3 regions of the Pectobacterium sp. PL64 genome follow, and region 3 is predicted to be linked to each of the others. Evidence: predicted binding sites of a transcription regulator. Region 3 holds the regulator's gene; each other region holds the start of a gene.
The links. The regulator CRP, encoded in region 3, controls carbon source genes, mostly activating them, when cyclic AMP is high. The targets are predictions, from matches to a motif close to ATGTGANNNNNNTCACAT.

Region 1: HP572_RS08125 (6-phosphofructokinase) is a predicted target of CRP. The motif match lies at 1,859-1,876, and genes of this name have one in related genera.
Region 2: HP572_RS12595 (ABC-F family ATPase) is a predicted target of CRP. The motif match lies at 1,821-1,838, and genes of this name have one in related genera.

What each region holds. Positions count from the first base shown of each region.
Region 1 covers NZ_CP092070.1:1,848,342-1,851,626, reverse strand. Annotated here, with positions in the region: gene HP572_RS08135 (multidrug effflux MFS transporter) at 1-152, shown strand, start outside; gene HP572_RS08130 (D-amino acid dehydrogenase) at 205-1,458, opposite strand; gene HP572_RS08125 (6-phosphofructokinase) at 1,943-2,923, shown strand; gene HP572_RS08120 (PTS sugar transporter subunit IIB) at 2,934-3,227, shown strand; gene HP572_RS08115 (PTS sugar transporter subunit IIC) at 3,241-3,285, shown strand, end outside.
Region 2 covers NZ_CP092070.1:2,797,071-2,800,355, forward strand. Annotated here, with positions in the region: gene HP572_RS12590 (hemin ABC transporter substrate-binding protein) at 1-157, shown strand, start outside; gene HP572_RS12595 (ABC-F family ATPase) at 207-1,799, opposite strand; gene HP572_RS12600 (PhzF family phenazine biosynthesis protein) at 1,917-2,813, shown strand; gene HP572_RS12605 (GNAT family N-acetyltransferase) at 2,827-3,285, shown strand, end outside.
Region 3 covers NZ_CP092070.1:3,946,557-3,949,841, forward strand. Annotated here, with positions in the region: gene HP572_RS17730 (phosphoribulokinase) at 1-155, shown strand, start outside; gene HP572_RS17735 (OsmC family protein) at 269-676, opposite strand; gene crp (cAMP-activated global transcriptional regulator CRP) at 1,052-1,684, shown strand; gene HP572_RS17745 (aspartate aminotransferase family protein) at 1,914-3,140, opposite strand; gene HP572_RS17750 (aminodeoxychorismate synthase component II) at 3,260-3,285, opposite strand, start outside.

The sequences.
Region 1 (3,285 bases), 2.1 Mb from region 3:
GCGCAGCGCTGGGCTTGATGGCTATGGCGCTCCCTCTGCCGTCAAAAGTATCACTGGCGCTGGTCATGCTCTGTGCCGCCCTGCTGGCGATACGCGCCCGCCTGCTGACGCGGCACCACAAGGGCAGCATTACGTCACTGCCCCGCGCGTAGTTCAAAACTAAGTAATTAAAAATTAAGTAGTTAAAAAATAAGCAGTTCCAAACTAACGAGCATACCTTTCCACGGACAAATCATCGGACTCAATCTCCGGTGATTTGTTCGACAGAATATCTGCCAGCAATTTTCCCGATCCACAGGCCATCGTCCAGCCCAACGTGCCATGTCCCGTATTCAGGTACAGATTTTTCAGAGGTGAGCGCCCTACCAGCGGCGTGCCGTCTGGCGTCATCGGACGCAATCCCGTCCAGAATGTTGCTTGCTCAATCGGGCCGCAATGGGGATACAGATCGCGCACCACCATTTCCAACGTTTCACGGCGCTTGGGGTTCAGTTCGGTATTAAAGCCTACAACCTCTGCCATGCCTCCGACGCGAATGCGACGATCAAAGCGAGTAATCGCTATTTTATAGGTTTCATCCAATACGGTAGAAACCGGTGCAAAAGCGTCATCCGCCAGCGGAATCGTCAGTGAATAGCCTTTCAGCGGATAAACCGGAATATCGAACCACTGACGCAGTAATCCGGTGGAATAGGAGCCGCACGCCATCACATAGGCATCTGCCACGATCATTTCATCGTCGCACTGGACGCCTGTAACGCTTTGCCCTTCCACCCGCAGTTGACGAACGTTACGCCCCAGTTTAAAGGTGACGCCAGCATCGGCAGCCATCGCCGCCAGTTGGCGAGTGAACAGCTGGCAGTCGCCCGTCTCATCATGCGGTAAACGCAGCCCGCCGGTCAGTTTTCCCGCCACGTGCGCCAGCGCAGGTTCAACCGTGGCCAGCTCATGACGAGTCAGCAGTTGATACGGTACGCCAGCCTCTTCCAGCACGGCGATATCACGTGTCGCGTTTTCATACTGCTGCTCAGTGCGGAACAGTTGCAGCGTTCCGCCTTGCCGCCCTTCGTACTCGATACCGGTATCTCGCCGCAGCGCTTGCAAACAGTCGCGGCTGTATTCCGCCAGACGCACCATCCGCGCTTTATTCGTTTTGTAGTGGCGCGCGTCGCAGTTGAGCAACATTTGCCACATCCAGCACAGCTGCGCTGCCGTGAAATCCGGCCGGATGGCCAGCGGCGCATGGCGCTGAAACATCCACTTTATCGCTTTCAGCGGTATGCCCGGCGCAGCCCAGGGCGCGGCATAGCCGGGGGAAATCTGTCCGGCATTCCCGGCGCTGGTTTCCAACGCGGGCTCCGGCTGCCTGTCGATCACGGTAACATCATGCCCTGCCTGCGCAAGATACCAGGCGGTACTTACGCCAACGACGCCACTTCCCAGAATCACAACCCGCATGCTACCGCTCTCCCTTTTTCTCCGTTAAAGACCGTCTAATCTACTGGAAAAATGCTTATTTTATGGAATAAAACACTAGTTAAAAGGTAAAACTGAAGACTACTCTAGCATTTGGGAAGGAATTGTCACCCGTCTCGACGATAACATTTATCTATTGTTCTCTCTTCGATCCGTCGAGTCTCCACTGAGATCGTAACGAAATAACTGTGAAATCATTCACAAAATACGTATTCGTTTTTTAGCTGAAAGGCATAAGAAAAATAAAAAAGATGAAAATGTTAAATGCCAAATTAATTAACCAGTTAGTTAGATTGCTTATTTTTAAATCGTGATAATCATCACAACAATAGAATCAACGACATCACTGTCAAGACAATCAGCCCCGTAGTTAAATACAAATTTGCGACATTCATCAAAAAAACACCTTATCAGTTTAATAACATTGTGTTCACACGGTGGTTATTCATATTTCCAGAGGGCGACGATGAAAATTGGATTAGTCATTAGCGGCGGCGACGTTAGCGGAATAAATAACTTCATCTTTCAGGTGAACAGAATGACTGCCTCTGACATCGTCATTTTCGATGGTGGAATTAATGGCCTGATCGATAACTGCTGTAAAGTCCTCACTCGCCGCGATTTAGTGGATTATTCCATCTCAGCAATGCCCCTGATTACTTCAGGGAGAAAAACCGGAAAGTGTAGAAAGACAGACTACGAGCAAATCGTCAAAAACATTCAAAAACAAAAACTCGATGCGCTCATTATGGCCGGCGGAGATGGCTCATTTCAATTTCTAAAAAAACTCAGTCACTATGGCGTTCATTGCTATGGCGTAGGAATGACGATTGATAATGATATCTCAGGGAATAGCTATACGATCGGCTTTTCCACCGCCTGCGAGCAGGTCATGAGTGAAGTGGAAAAATTGCGAAATACAGGCCGGGGATTACAAGGTCGGGTATTCATGATCGAATTACTCGGTGGTTATTGCGGCGAATTAACCTTGCAGGCGGCATTAAAGAGCAACGCAGATATCGCACTCATTCCAGAATCACCGTGGGAGATTGATAAATTATCACAATGTATTCGGGAGAAAATCGCAGAACAAAACAGTGTGATCATTTTATGCTCTGAAGGCTATACCCATGAGTATACTCCTGGCTTTCAGGGCGCTATCGATACCATTATCAAGAAACTAGAGCATAAGATTGGCATCCGTATCCGAAAAACTATTTTGGGATATGGTTTACGAAATGGCGCGCCCACCGGGGAAGAAATTATTCAGGGCACCCTGTTAGCAGAAGAAGTGGTTCGGTGTATTAACGCCGGACTGACTAATAAAATTATCATTATCAATAATAACAACAAGGCTATTCCTATCGACCTGGAGGATTCCGAACGACGTTTGGTTGATGTCGAAAGTCACTTTTATAAGCTCGCGAAAGCCCATCACCTTATATGAGGCCATGATTATGTTGAAAGTACTTTGCGTTTGCGGTTGTGGATTAGGTTCAAGTTTCGCTATCGAAATGACAGCCAAATCCGTACTAAAAAAATTAGGTATTGATGCAGAAATAAATCACACCACGATTTCAGAGGCCTCTGCCTTCAAATATGACGTTATCCTAACCCAGAAAATATTTGCTGACATCCTGAATAGCGATGCCAGTGAAGATGAGAAAAAAAGAGTCATCATTCTTAATAAATTGACGGATAAAGATGAAATAGAAGAAAAAATTTTAACTTATATCCAGGCTCATCAATAGCATGAGGTGAAATATGAACACCGTTATCAATTTCATTGTGAAAGATTTATTAGGCCAG
Region 2 (3,285 bases), 1.1 Mb from region 3:
CGGCGTGGAGGCGCTGGCGGCAGTACCCGGCTTAACGCAAACCGCAGCCTGGAAAAACCAGCGTATCATCGCGCTCGATCAGGCGATTTTACTGGGAATGGGGCCGCGCGTCGCCGAAGCGGTGGAAGCGCTGAACCGTGGCTTTTATCCTGACTAATACATCCCCAAAATAATACGGCCTCAATAATGAGGCCGTATTACAACGCTTACTGAATACCCTGACTGCGCAGGTAATCTTCATAGTTGCCAGTGAAATCGATCACTTTATTTGGCGTAATTTCCAGAATACGGGTCGCCAATGAGCTGACAAATTCACGGTCATGAGAGACGAACAGCAGTGTCCCTTCATACATTTCCAGCGCCATATTCAGCGATTCAATGGATTCCATATCAAGGTGGTTAGTCGGTTCATCCATCACCAGAATATTCGGACGCTGCATCATCAGTTTACCGAACAGCATGCGGCCTTTTTCACCACCGGATAATACCTTCACTTTCTTCTTGATATCATCCTGGCTGAACAGCAAACGACCGAGTATGCTGCGTACGGCTTGCTCGTCGTCTTTTTCCTGTTTCCACTGGCTCATCCAGTCAAAAACGGTCAGCGTCTCATCGAATTCGTATTCGTGATCCTGTGCGTAGTAGCCAATTTTTGAGTTTTCAGACCATTTCACCGTACCGCTATCCGGCTCGAGATCACCGACCAGCGTTTTCAGCAATGTCGATTTACCGATACCGTTGGCACCCAGAATAGCGACTTTTTCACCCACTTCGACCATCAGACCCAGCTTGCTAAACAGCGGGCCATTATCAAAACCTTTGCTCAACGCTTCAACTTCCAGCGCATTACGGAACAGTTTCTTATCCTGATCAAAACGGATAAACGGGTTTTGACGGCTGGACGCTTTCACTTCATCCAGTTGGATTTTATCGATCTGGCGTGCGCGCGATGTCGCCTGTTTGGATTTAGAAGCGTTGGCGCTAAAGCGGCTGACGAACGATTGCAGTTCGGAAATCTGCGCTTTTTTCTTGGCGTTATCGGCCAGTAGGCGCTCACGAGCCTGCGTCGCGGCCGTCATATATTCATCATAGTTGCCGGGATAAATCCGTAGCTCGCCGTAGTCCAGATCCGCCATGTGCGTACAAACCATGTTCAGGAAGTGACGGTCATGCGAGATGATGATCATGGTGCTGTTACGTTCGTTCAGCACCTGCTCCAACCAACGGATCGTATCGATATCCAGGTTGTTCGTCGGTTCATCGAGCAGCAGGATATCGGGATCGGCAAACAGCGCCTGCGCCAACAGAACACGCAGTTTCCAACCGGGAGCAATCTCACTCATCAAGCCATAGTGCTGCTCAACGGGAATTCCCACGCCCAGCAACAGTTCGCCCGCACGTGACTCTGCGCTGTAGCCATCCATCTCACCGTATTGCACTTCCAGATCGGCAACTTTATAGCCGTCGGCTTCGCTCATTTCAGCCAATGAATAGATACGGTCGCGCTCTTCTTTTACCGCCCACAGCTCGCCGTGGCCCATGATAACGGTATCCAGCACGCTGTATTTTTCAAAAGCGAACTGATCCTGACGCAGTTTACCCAGACGTTCATTAGGATCGAGGAAGACGTTACCGCCGCTCGGCACCAGATCGCCGCCGAGAATCTTCATGAATGTAGATTTGCCGCAGCCATTTGCGCCAATCAAACCGTAACGGTTGCCGCCGCCAAATTTAACGGAAATGTTTTCAAACAACGGCTTGCTGCCGAACTGCATGGTGATATTGTTGGTACTTAACACAGCACTTATACTCGAGTCGGAATGTGATTTGGCGCGCATTATGCCACAAGCGCGCGATAGGATCGCGGTTAGTTTTGAGTAATATTTAAGCGATAGCGCATACAGGAGAGAAATGCGATGCCTATAGTACGTCGTTTCAAACAGGTCGACGTTTTCACCCAGCAGTCTTTCAAGGGCAATCCGCTTGCCGTCATTATGGAGGCGAAGGGATTAACCGATGCGCAAATGCAGGAGATCGCTCGCTGGACAAACCTGTCAGAAACCACGTTTGTCCTGCCAGCCACCGATCCTTTAGCGGATTACCATGTTCGTATTTTTACGCCAGAATCGGAAATGCCCTTTGCCGGACACCCTACGCTAGGCACCGCACATGCCCTGCTGGAAGAAGGATTGCGCCCTAAATCTCCGGGCCAGTTGGTGCAACAATGCGGCATTGGTCTCGTGCCGATCAACATCGGTGATGATGAGAGCCTCGCTTTTCACGCGCCCCAAGCCACCCTCGTTCCGTTTGACGATGAGCACACGCCACTGCTGGAAAAAACGCTGGGCATTACCGGCTTTGATAGTCCCTGTATCGATAAACGCTACCCGCCCACCGCCGTACAGATGGGCATTCGTTGGCTTGTGATCCGCGTCGACAGCGCTGACACCTGTCTGAACATCATGCCGGATGCTGAAGCACTCTCAGCCGTACAAAATCTCAGCCAGACCAACGGCATTGCTGTCTATGGCCCGCACGATGACGCAACGCCTGCCGACTATGAGATTCGTGCGTTCTACATCGAACGCGGTCATCTCAAGGAAGATCCGGTTACCGGCAGCGCCAATGCCTGCCTGGCGGTACTGCTTCGTCAGCAGCATTCTATCAATAACGTCACCGCGCCACTCAGCTACCGTGCGCGACAGGGCACCATGCTGCAACGCGATGGCCGCATTACGGTCACTTACCTGAACGATGAACCGTGGATCGGCGGGCACAGCGTCACGATCGTTGACGGTACACTACAGCGGTAAAGGGAGCGATTTTATGGGAGCGCCATTTGTCGATACGTCATTTATAGATGCACTGTCTGAATTGCGTCACGAGCCCCATCTGCGCTTAACGATCCAGGAAGAGAGCGACGCCAAGGCGCTCTTTACCCTGATTCAGCAGGAAAAAGTGCGCTTACGGCGTACTTTACCCTGGCCGGATTCCGTCAAGAGCGTCGATGACACACGTGAAACCATTCGCGCCAACCGAAAGGCATTCTTCGACAAAACGGCCGCCGTGTACATTATTCGCTGGGACGACGCGCTGGCTGGCATCGTCTCCTTCAACACGATTCAGGATAAAGAAGGCGTCATCGGTTATTGGATTGCCGAAGCCTTTGAAGGCAAAGGCATCGTTTCTCAGGCTGTCAGCACGCTGATAGCCGCCTATACCGATGCGAACCTCGTTGAGCGCTGCGTCATCAGAGCCTCAACCGCCAACACGCGTAGCAACGCT
Region 3 (3,285 bases):
ATATTGATTATCCCTATCTGCTCGCCATGTTGCAGGGTTCCTTTATCTCCCACATCAACACGCTGGTCGTTCCCGGCGGGAAAATGGGGTTGGCGATGGAATTAATCATGGCGCCGCTGGTACAGCGGTTAATTGAAGGGAAAACCATCGAATAAGCATCGAGATACACGGGGCGACCACAGGGGTGAGGCCTCCCTACGGGAACCTCCCCCTGTGTTTCCCCTAATAACAGGCTTAAGTGACCAGAATTAGTGCCCAGAGACAGGGGTTATGCCAGCACCCTAATTTCGTGGCTGTGCGTCACCTCAACGGCTTTGCCCAGCATCAGTGCGACAGAGCAGTATTTTTCCGCCGACAGTGCAACGGCTCGCTCGACAACTTTGTCGGTCAATCCTTTTCCCGTCACGATAAAATGCAGATTGATGTGGGTAAATAAACGCGGCGCGTCAGACCGACGCTCTGACGTTAATTTCACTTCGCAATCCGCGACATCGTTGCGGCCTTTTTGCAGAATCGATACCACATCAATCGCGCTGCATCCGCCTACAGACATCAACACCATTTCCATCGGACTCGGCGCTTTATCACCGGAATTGCCGTCCATCAATATCTGATGCCCTGATGCGGATTCGCCCAAAAACGTTAAGCATTCAACCCATTTTACCCGTGCCTGCATGATGCCTCTCCACTAAAAATTTTTTGAAAATTTATACCGTTACTGTACAAAAACCAGCGTTAATCAGCGCTTTGTCATGCTGAAGCGAGACAACACAAGACACGTCCTTAAAGCTGTGTTAAAACGAAAATAGAATAGACCTTTTCTGGACAAACCCAGAAACGAAGAAGATGATGACCTGGCCAGACATACCCCAGCCATGTTTACGGTGCGGCAAGGCAGCAACCGGAAAATAAAGGGTACAGAGGTTTCAGTATATTCCCTGACGTCATTCTGCCTAGACTGAATTTTATTTTTTTAGCAGTTAAACACGCCGTACAGGGAACTCTGACCCCTGTAATTTGCGCAGTGAATTACAACAGAGGATGATAGCGAATGGTTCTCGGCAAACCGCAAACAGACCCAACTCTCGAATGGTTCCTTTCCCATTGTCATATTCACAAGTATCCATCGAAGAGCACGCTGATTCACCAAGGTGAAAAAGCAGAAACGCTTTACTACATCGTGAAAGGCTCTGTCGCAGTGCTAATCAAAGATGAAGAAGGCAAGGAAATGATTCTCTCCTACCTCAATCAGGGCGATTTTATCGGCGAGCTCGGCCTGTTTGAAGAAGGTCAGGAACGCAGCGCCTGGGTTCGGGCAAAAACTGCCTGTGAAGTGGCTGAAATTTCCTATAAAAAATTCCGCCAGCTCATCCAGGTTAACCCGGATATCCTCATGCGTCTGTCTGCGCAAATGGCAAGCAGACTTCAGGTTACCTCTGAGAAAGTCGGCAACCTCGCCTTCCTTGATGTGACCGGCCGTATTGCCCAAACCCTACTCAACCTGGCCAAACAACCTGATGCCATGACGCATCCAGATGGCATGCAAATAAAAATTACTCGTCAGGAAATTGGGCAAATCGTTGGCTGCTCGCGTGAAACCGTGGGCCGCATTCTGAAAATGTTAGAAGACCAGAACCTGATCTCTGCACACGGTAAAACGATTGTCGTTTACGGCACTCGCTAAGCCCCTGTCGCGGTACCCTACCAATAAAAAAGCGTGAAGCCTCGGCCTCACGCTTTTTTTATGGCGAACATCCTGCTCGCCACCCTGCGGGCCGTCGCAAGCGACGTTGAAAAACGTTCCCTACGTTTTTTTATGGCGAGCGTCCTGCTCACCACCCTACGGGCCGTCGCAAAACGACGTTGAAAAACGTTCCCTACGTTTTTTTATAGCTGATCTTTTAAGAACAGAGTCAGTTTGCTGCGTTAACGACCTGCGCGACGGCTTTGGCGAATTTGGCCATCCCTTGCACAATATCGTCTTCATTAATGATCAAAGACGGTACAAAGCGGATCACATTCGGCCCAGCCATCAGTACCATAAGCCCCTGAGCCGTTGCCGCCGCCAGAAACTCGCCTGCACGACCGTGCCATTGCGGTTTCAGTTCCGCGCCCAACAGCAACCCCATACCGCGAACCTGTTCGAATACACCGTACTGCTGATTGATTTTCTCAAGCTCACTGACAAAGCGATCGTGGCGATCCGCCACGCCTGACAGCACTTCCGGCGTGTTGATAATATCCAGCGCGGCTTCCGCCACCGCACAGGCCAGCGGATTGCCGCCATAGGTGGTGCCGTGTACACCAACCGTCATGGCCGATGCGATCTCTTCCGTCGTCAGCATCGCGCTAATTGGGAAACCACCGCCCAAGGCTTTAGCCGTTGTGAGAATATCCGGCGTAATGCCGTAGTGCATGTAGCTGAATAGTTTGCCAGTACGCCCCATTCCGCTCTGCACTTCATCAAACACCAGTAGCGCCTTGTGCTGATCGCACAGATCGCGAACGCCTTGTAAAAACTCAGGCGTAGCAGGCGTAATCCCCCCTTCACCCTGAATCGGCTCCAGCACGACTGCACAGGTGTGATCGTCCATCACCGCTTTAACCGCAGCCAGATCGTTGAAGGGAACATGAACAATATCCGCAGGCTTAGGTCCGAAACCGTCGGCATATTTAGGCTGTCCGCCGACCGAGACGGTGAACAGCGTCCGACCATGGAATGCATTGTAGAAGGAGATGATCTTGGTTTTATACGGACTATGGCGTTTAACCGCATAGTGACGCGCCAGCTTAAAGGCCGCTTCGTTAGCCTCAGCACCGGAGTTAACAAAGAACACGCGGTCGGCAAAAGTAGCATCAATCAATTTGCTGGCGAGGCGTAGCGCAGGCTCATTAGTGAAAATATTGCTGGTGTGCCACAGCTTTTCACCCTGCTGCTGCAACGCATTCACCAATGCAGGATGGCAGTGACCCAGCGCCGTAACCGCAATACCACCGGAAAAATCGATATACTCGCGGCCGTCCTGATCCCAGACGCGGCTCCCTTTACCTTTCACGGGTACAAACTTCGCGGGTGCATAAACTGGCAAAATCACTTTATCGTGAGTATCCCGTGTCACTGCTTTCTGCTCTGCTGCCATTTGCTGCCTCACTCTGCTGCCCATCATGTCGGAATGAAAATATAGTCAATAAATATGCATAAAAAATCAATTACAGGCAATATTAAATCGGCTACTGAGGAGAATAACTTTCTATATAGCTAAATTTTAAGGAAATTATCCAAAA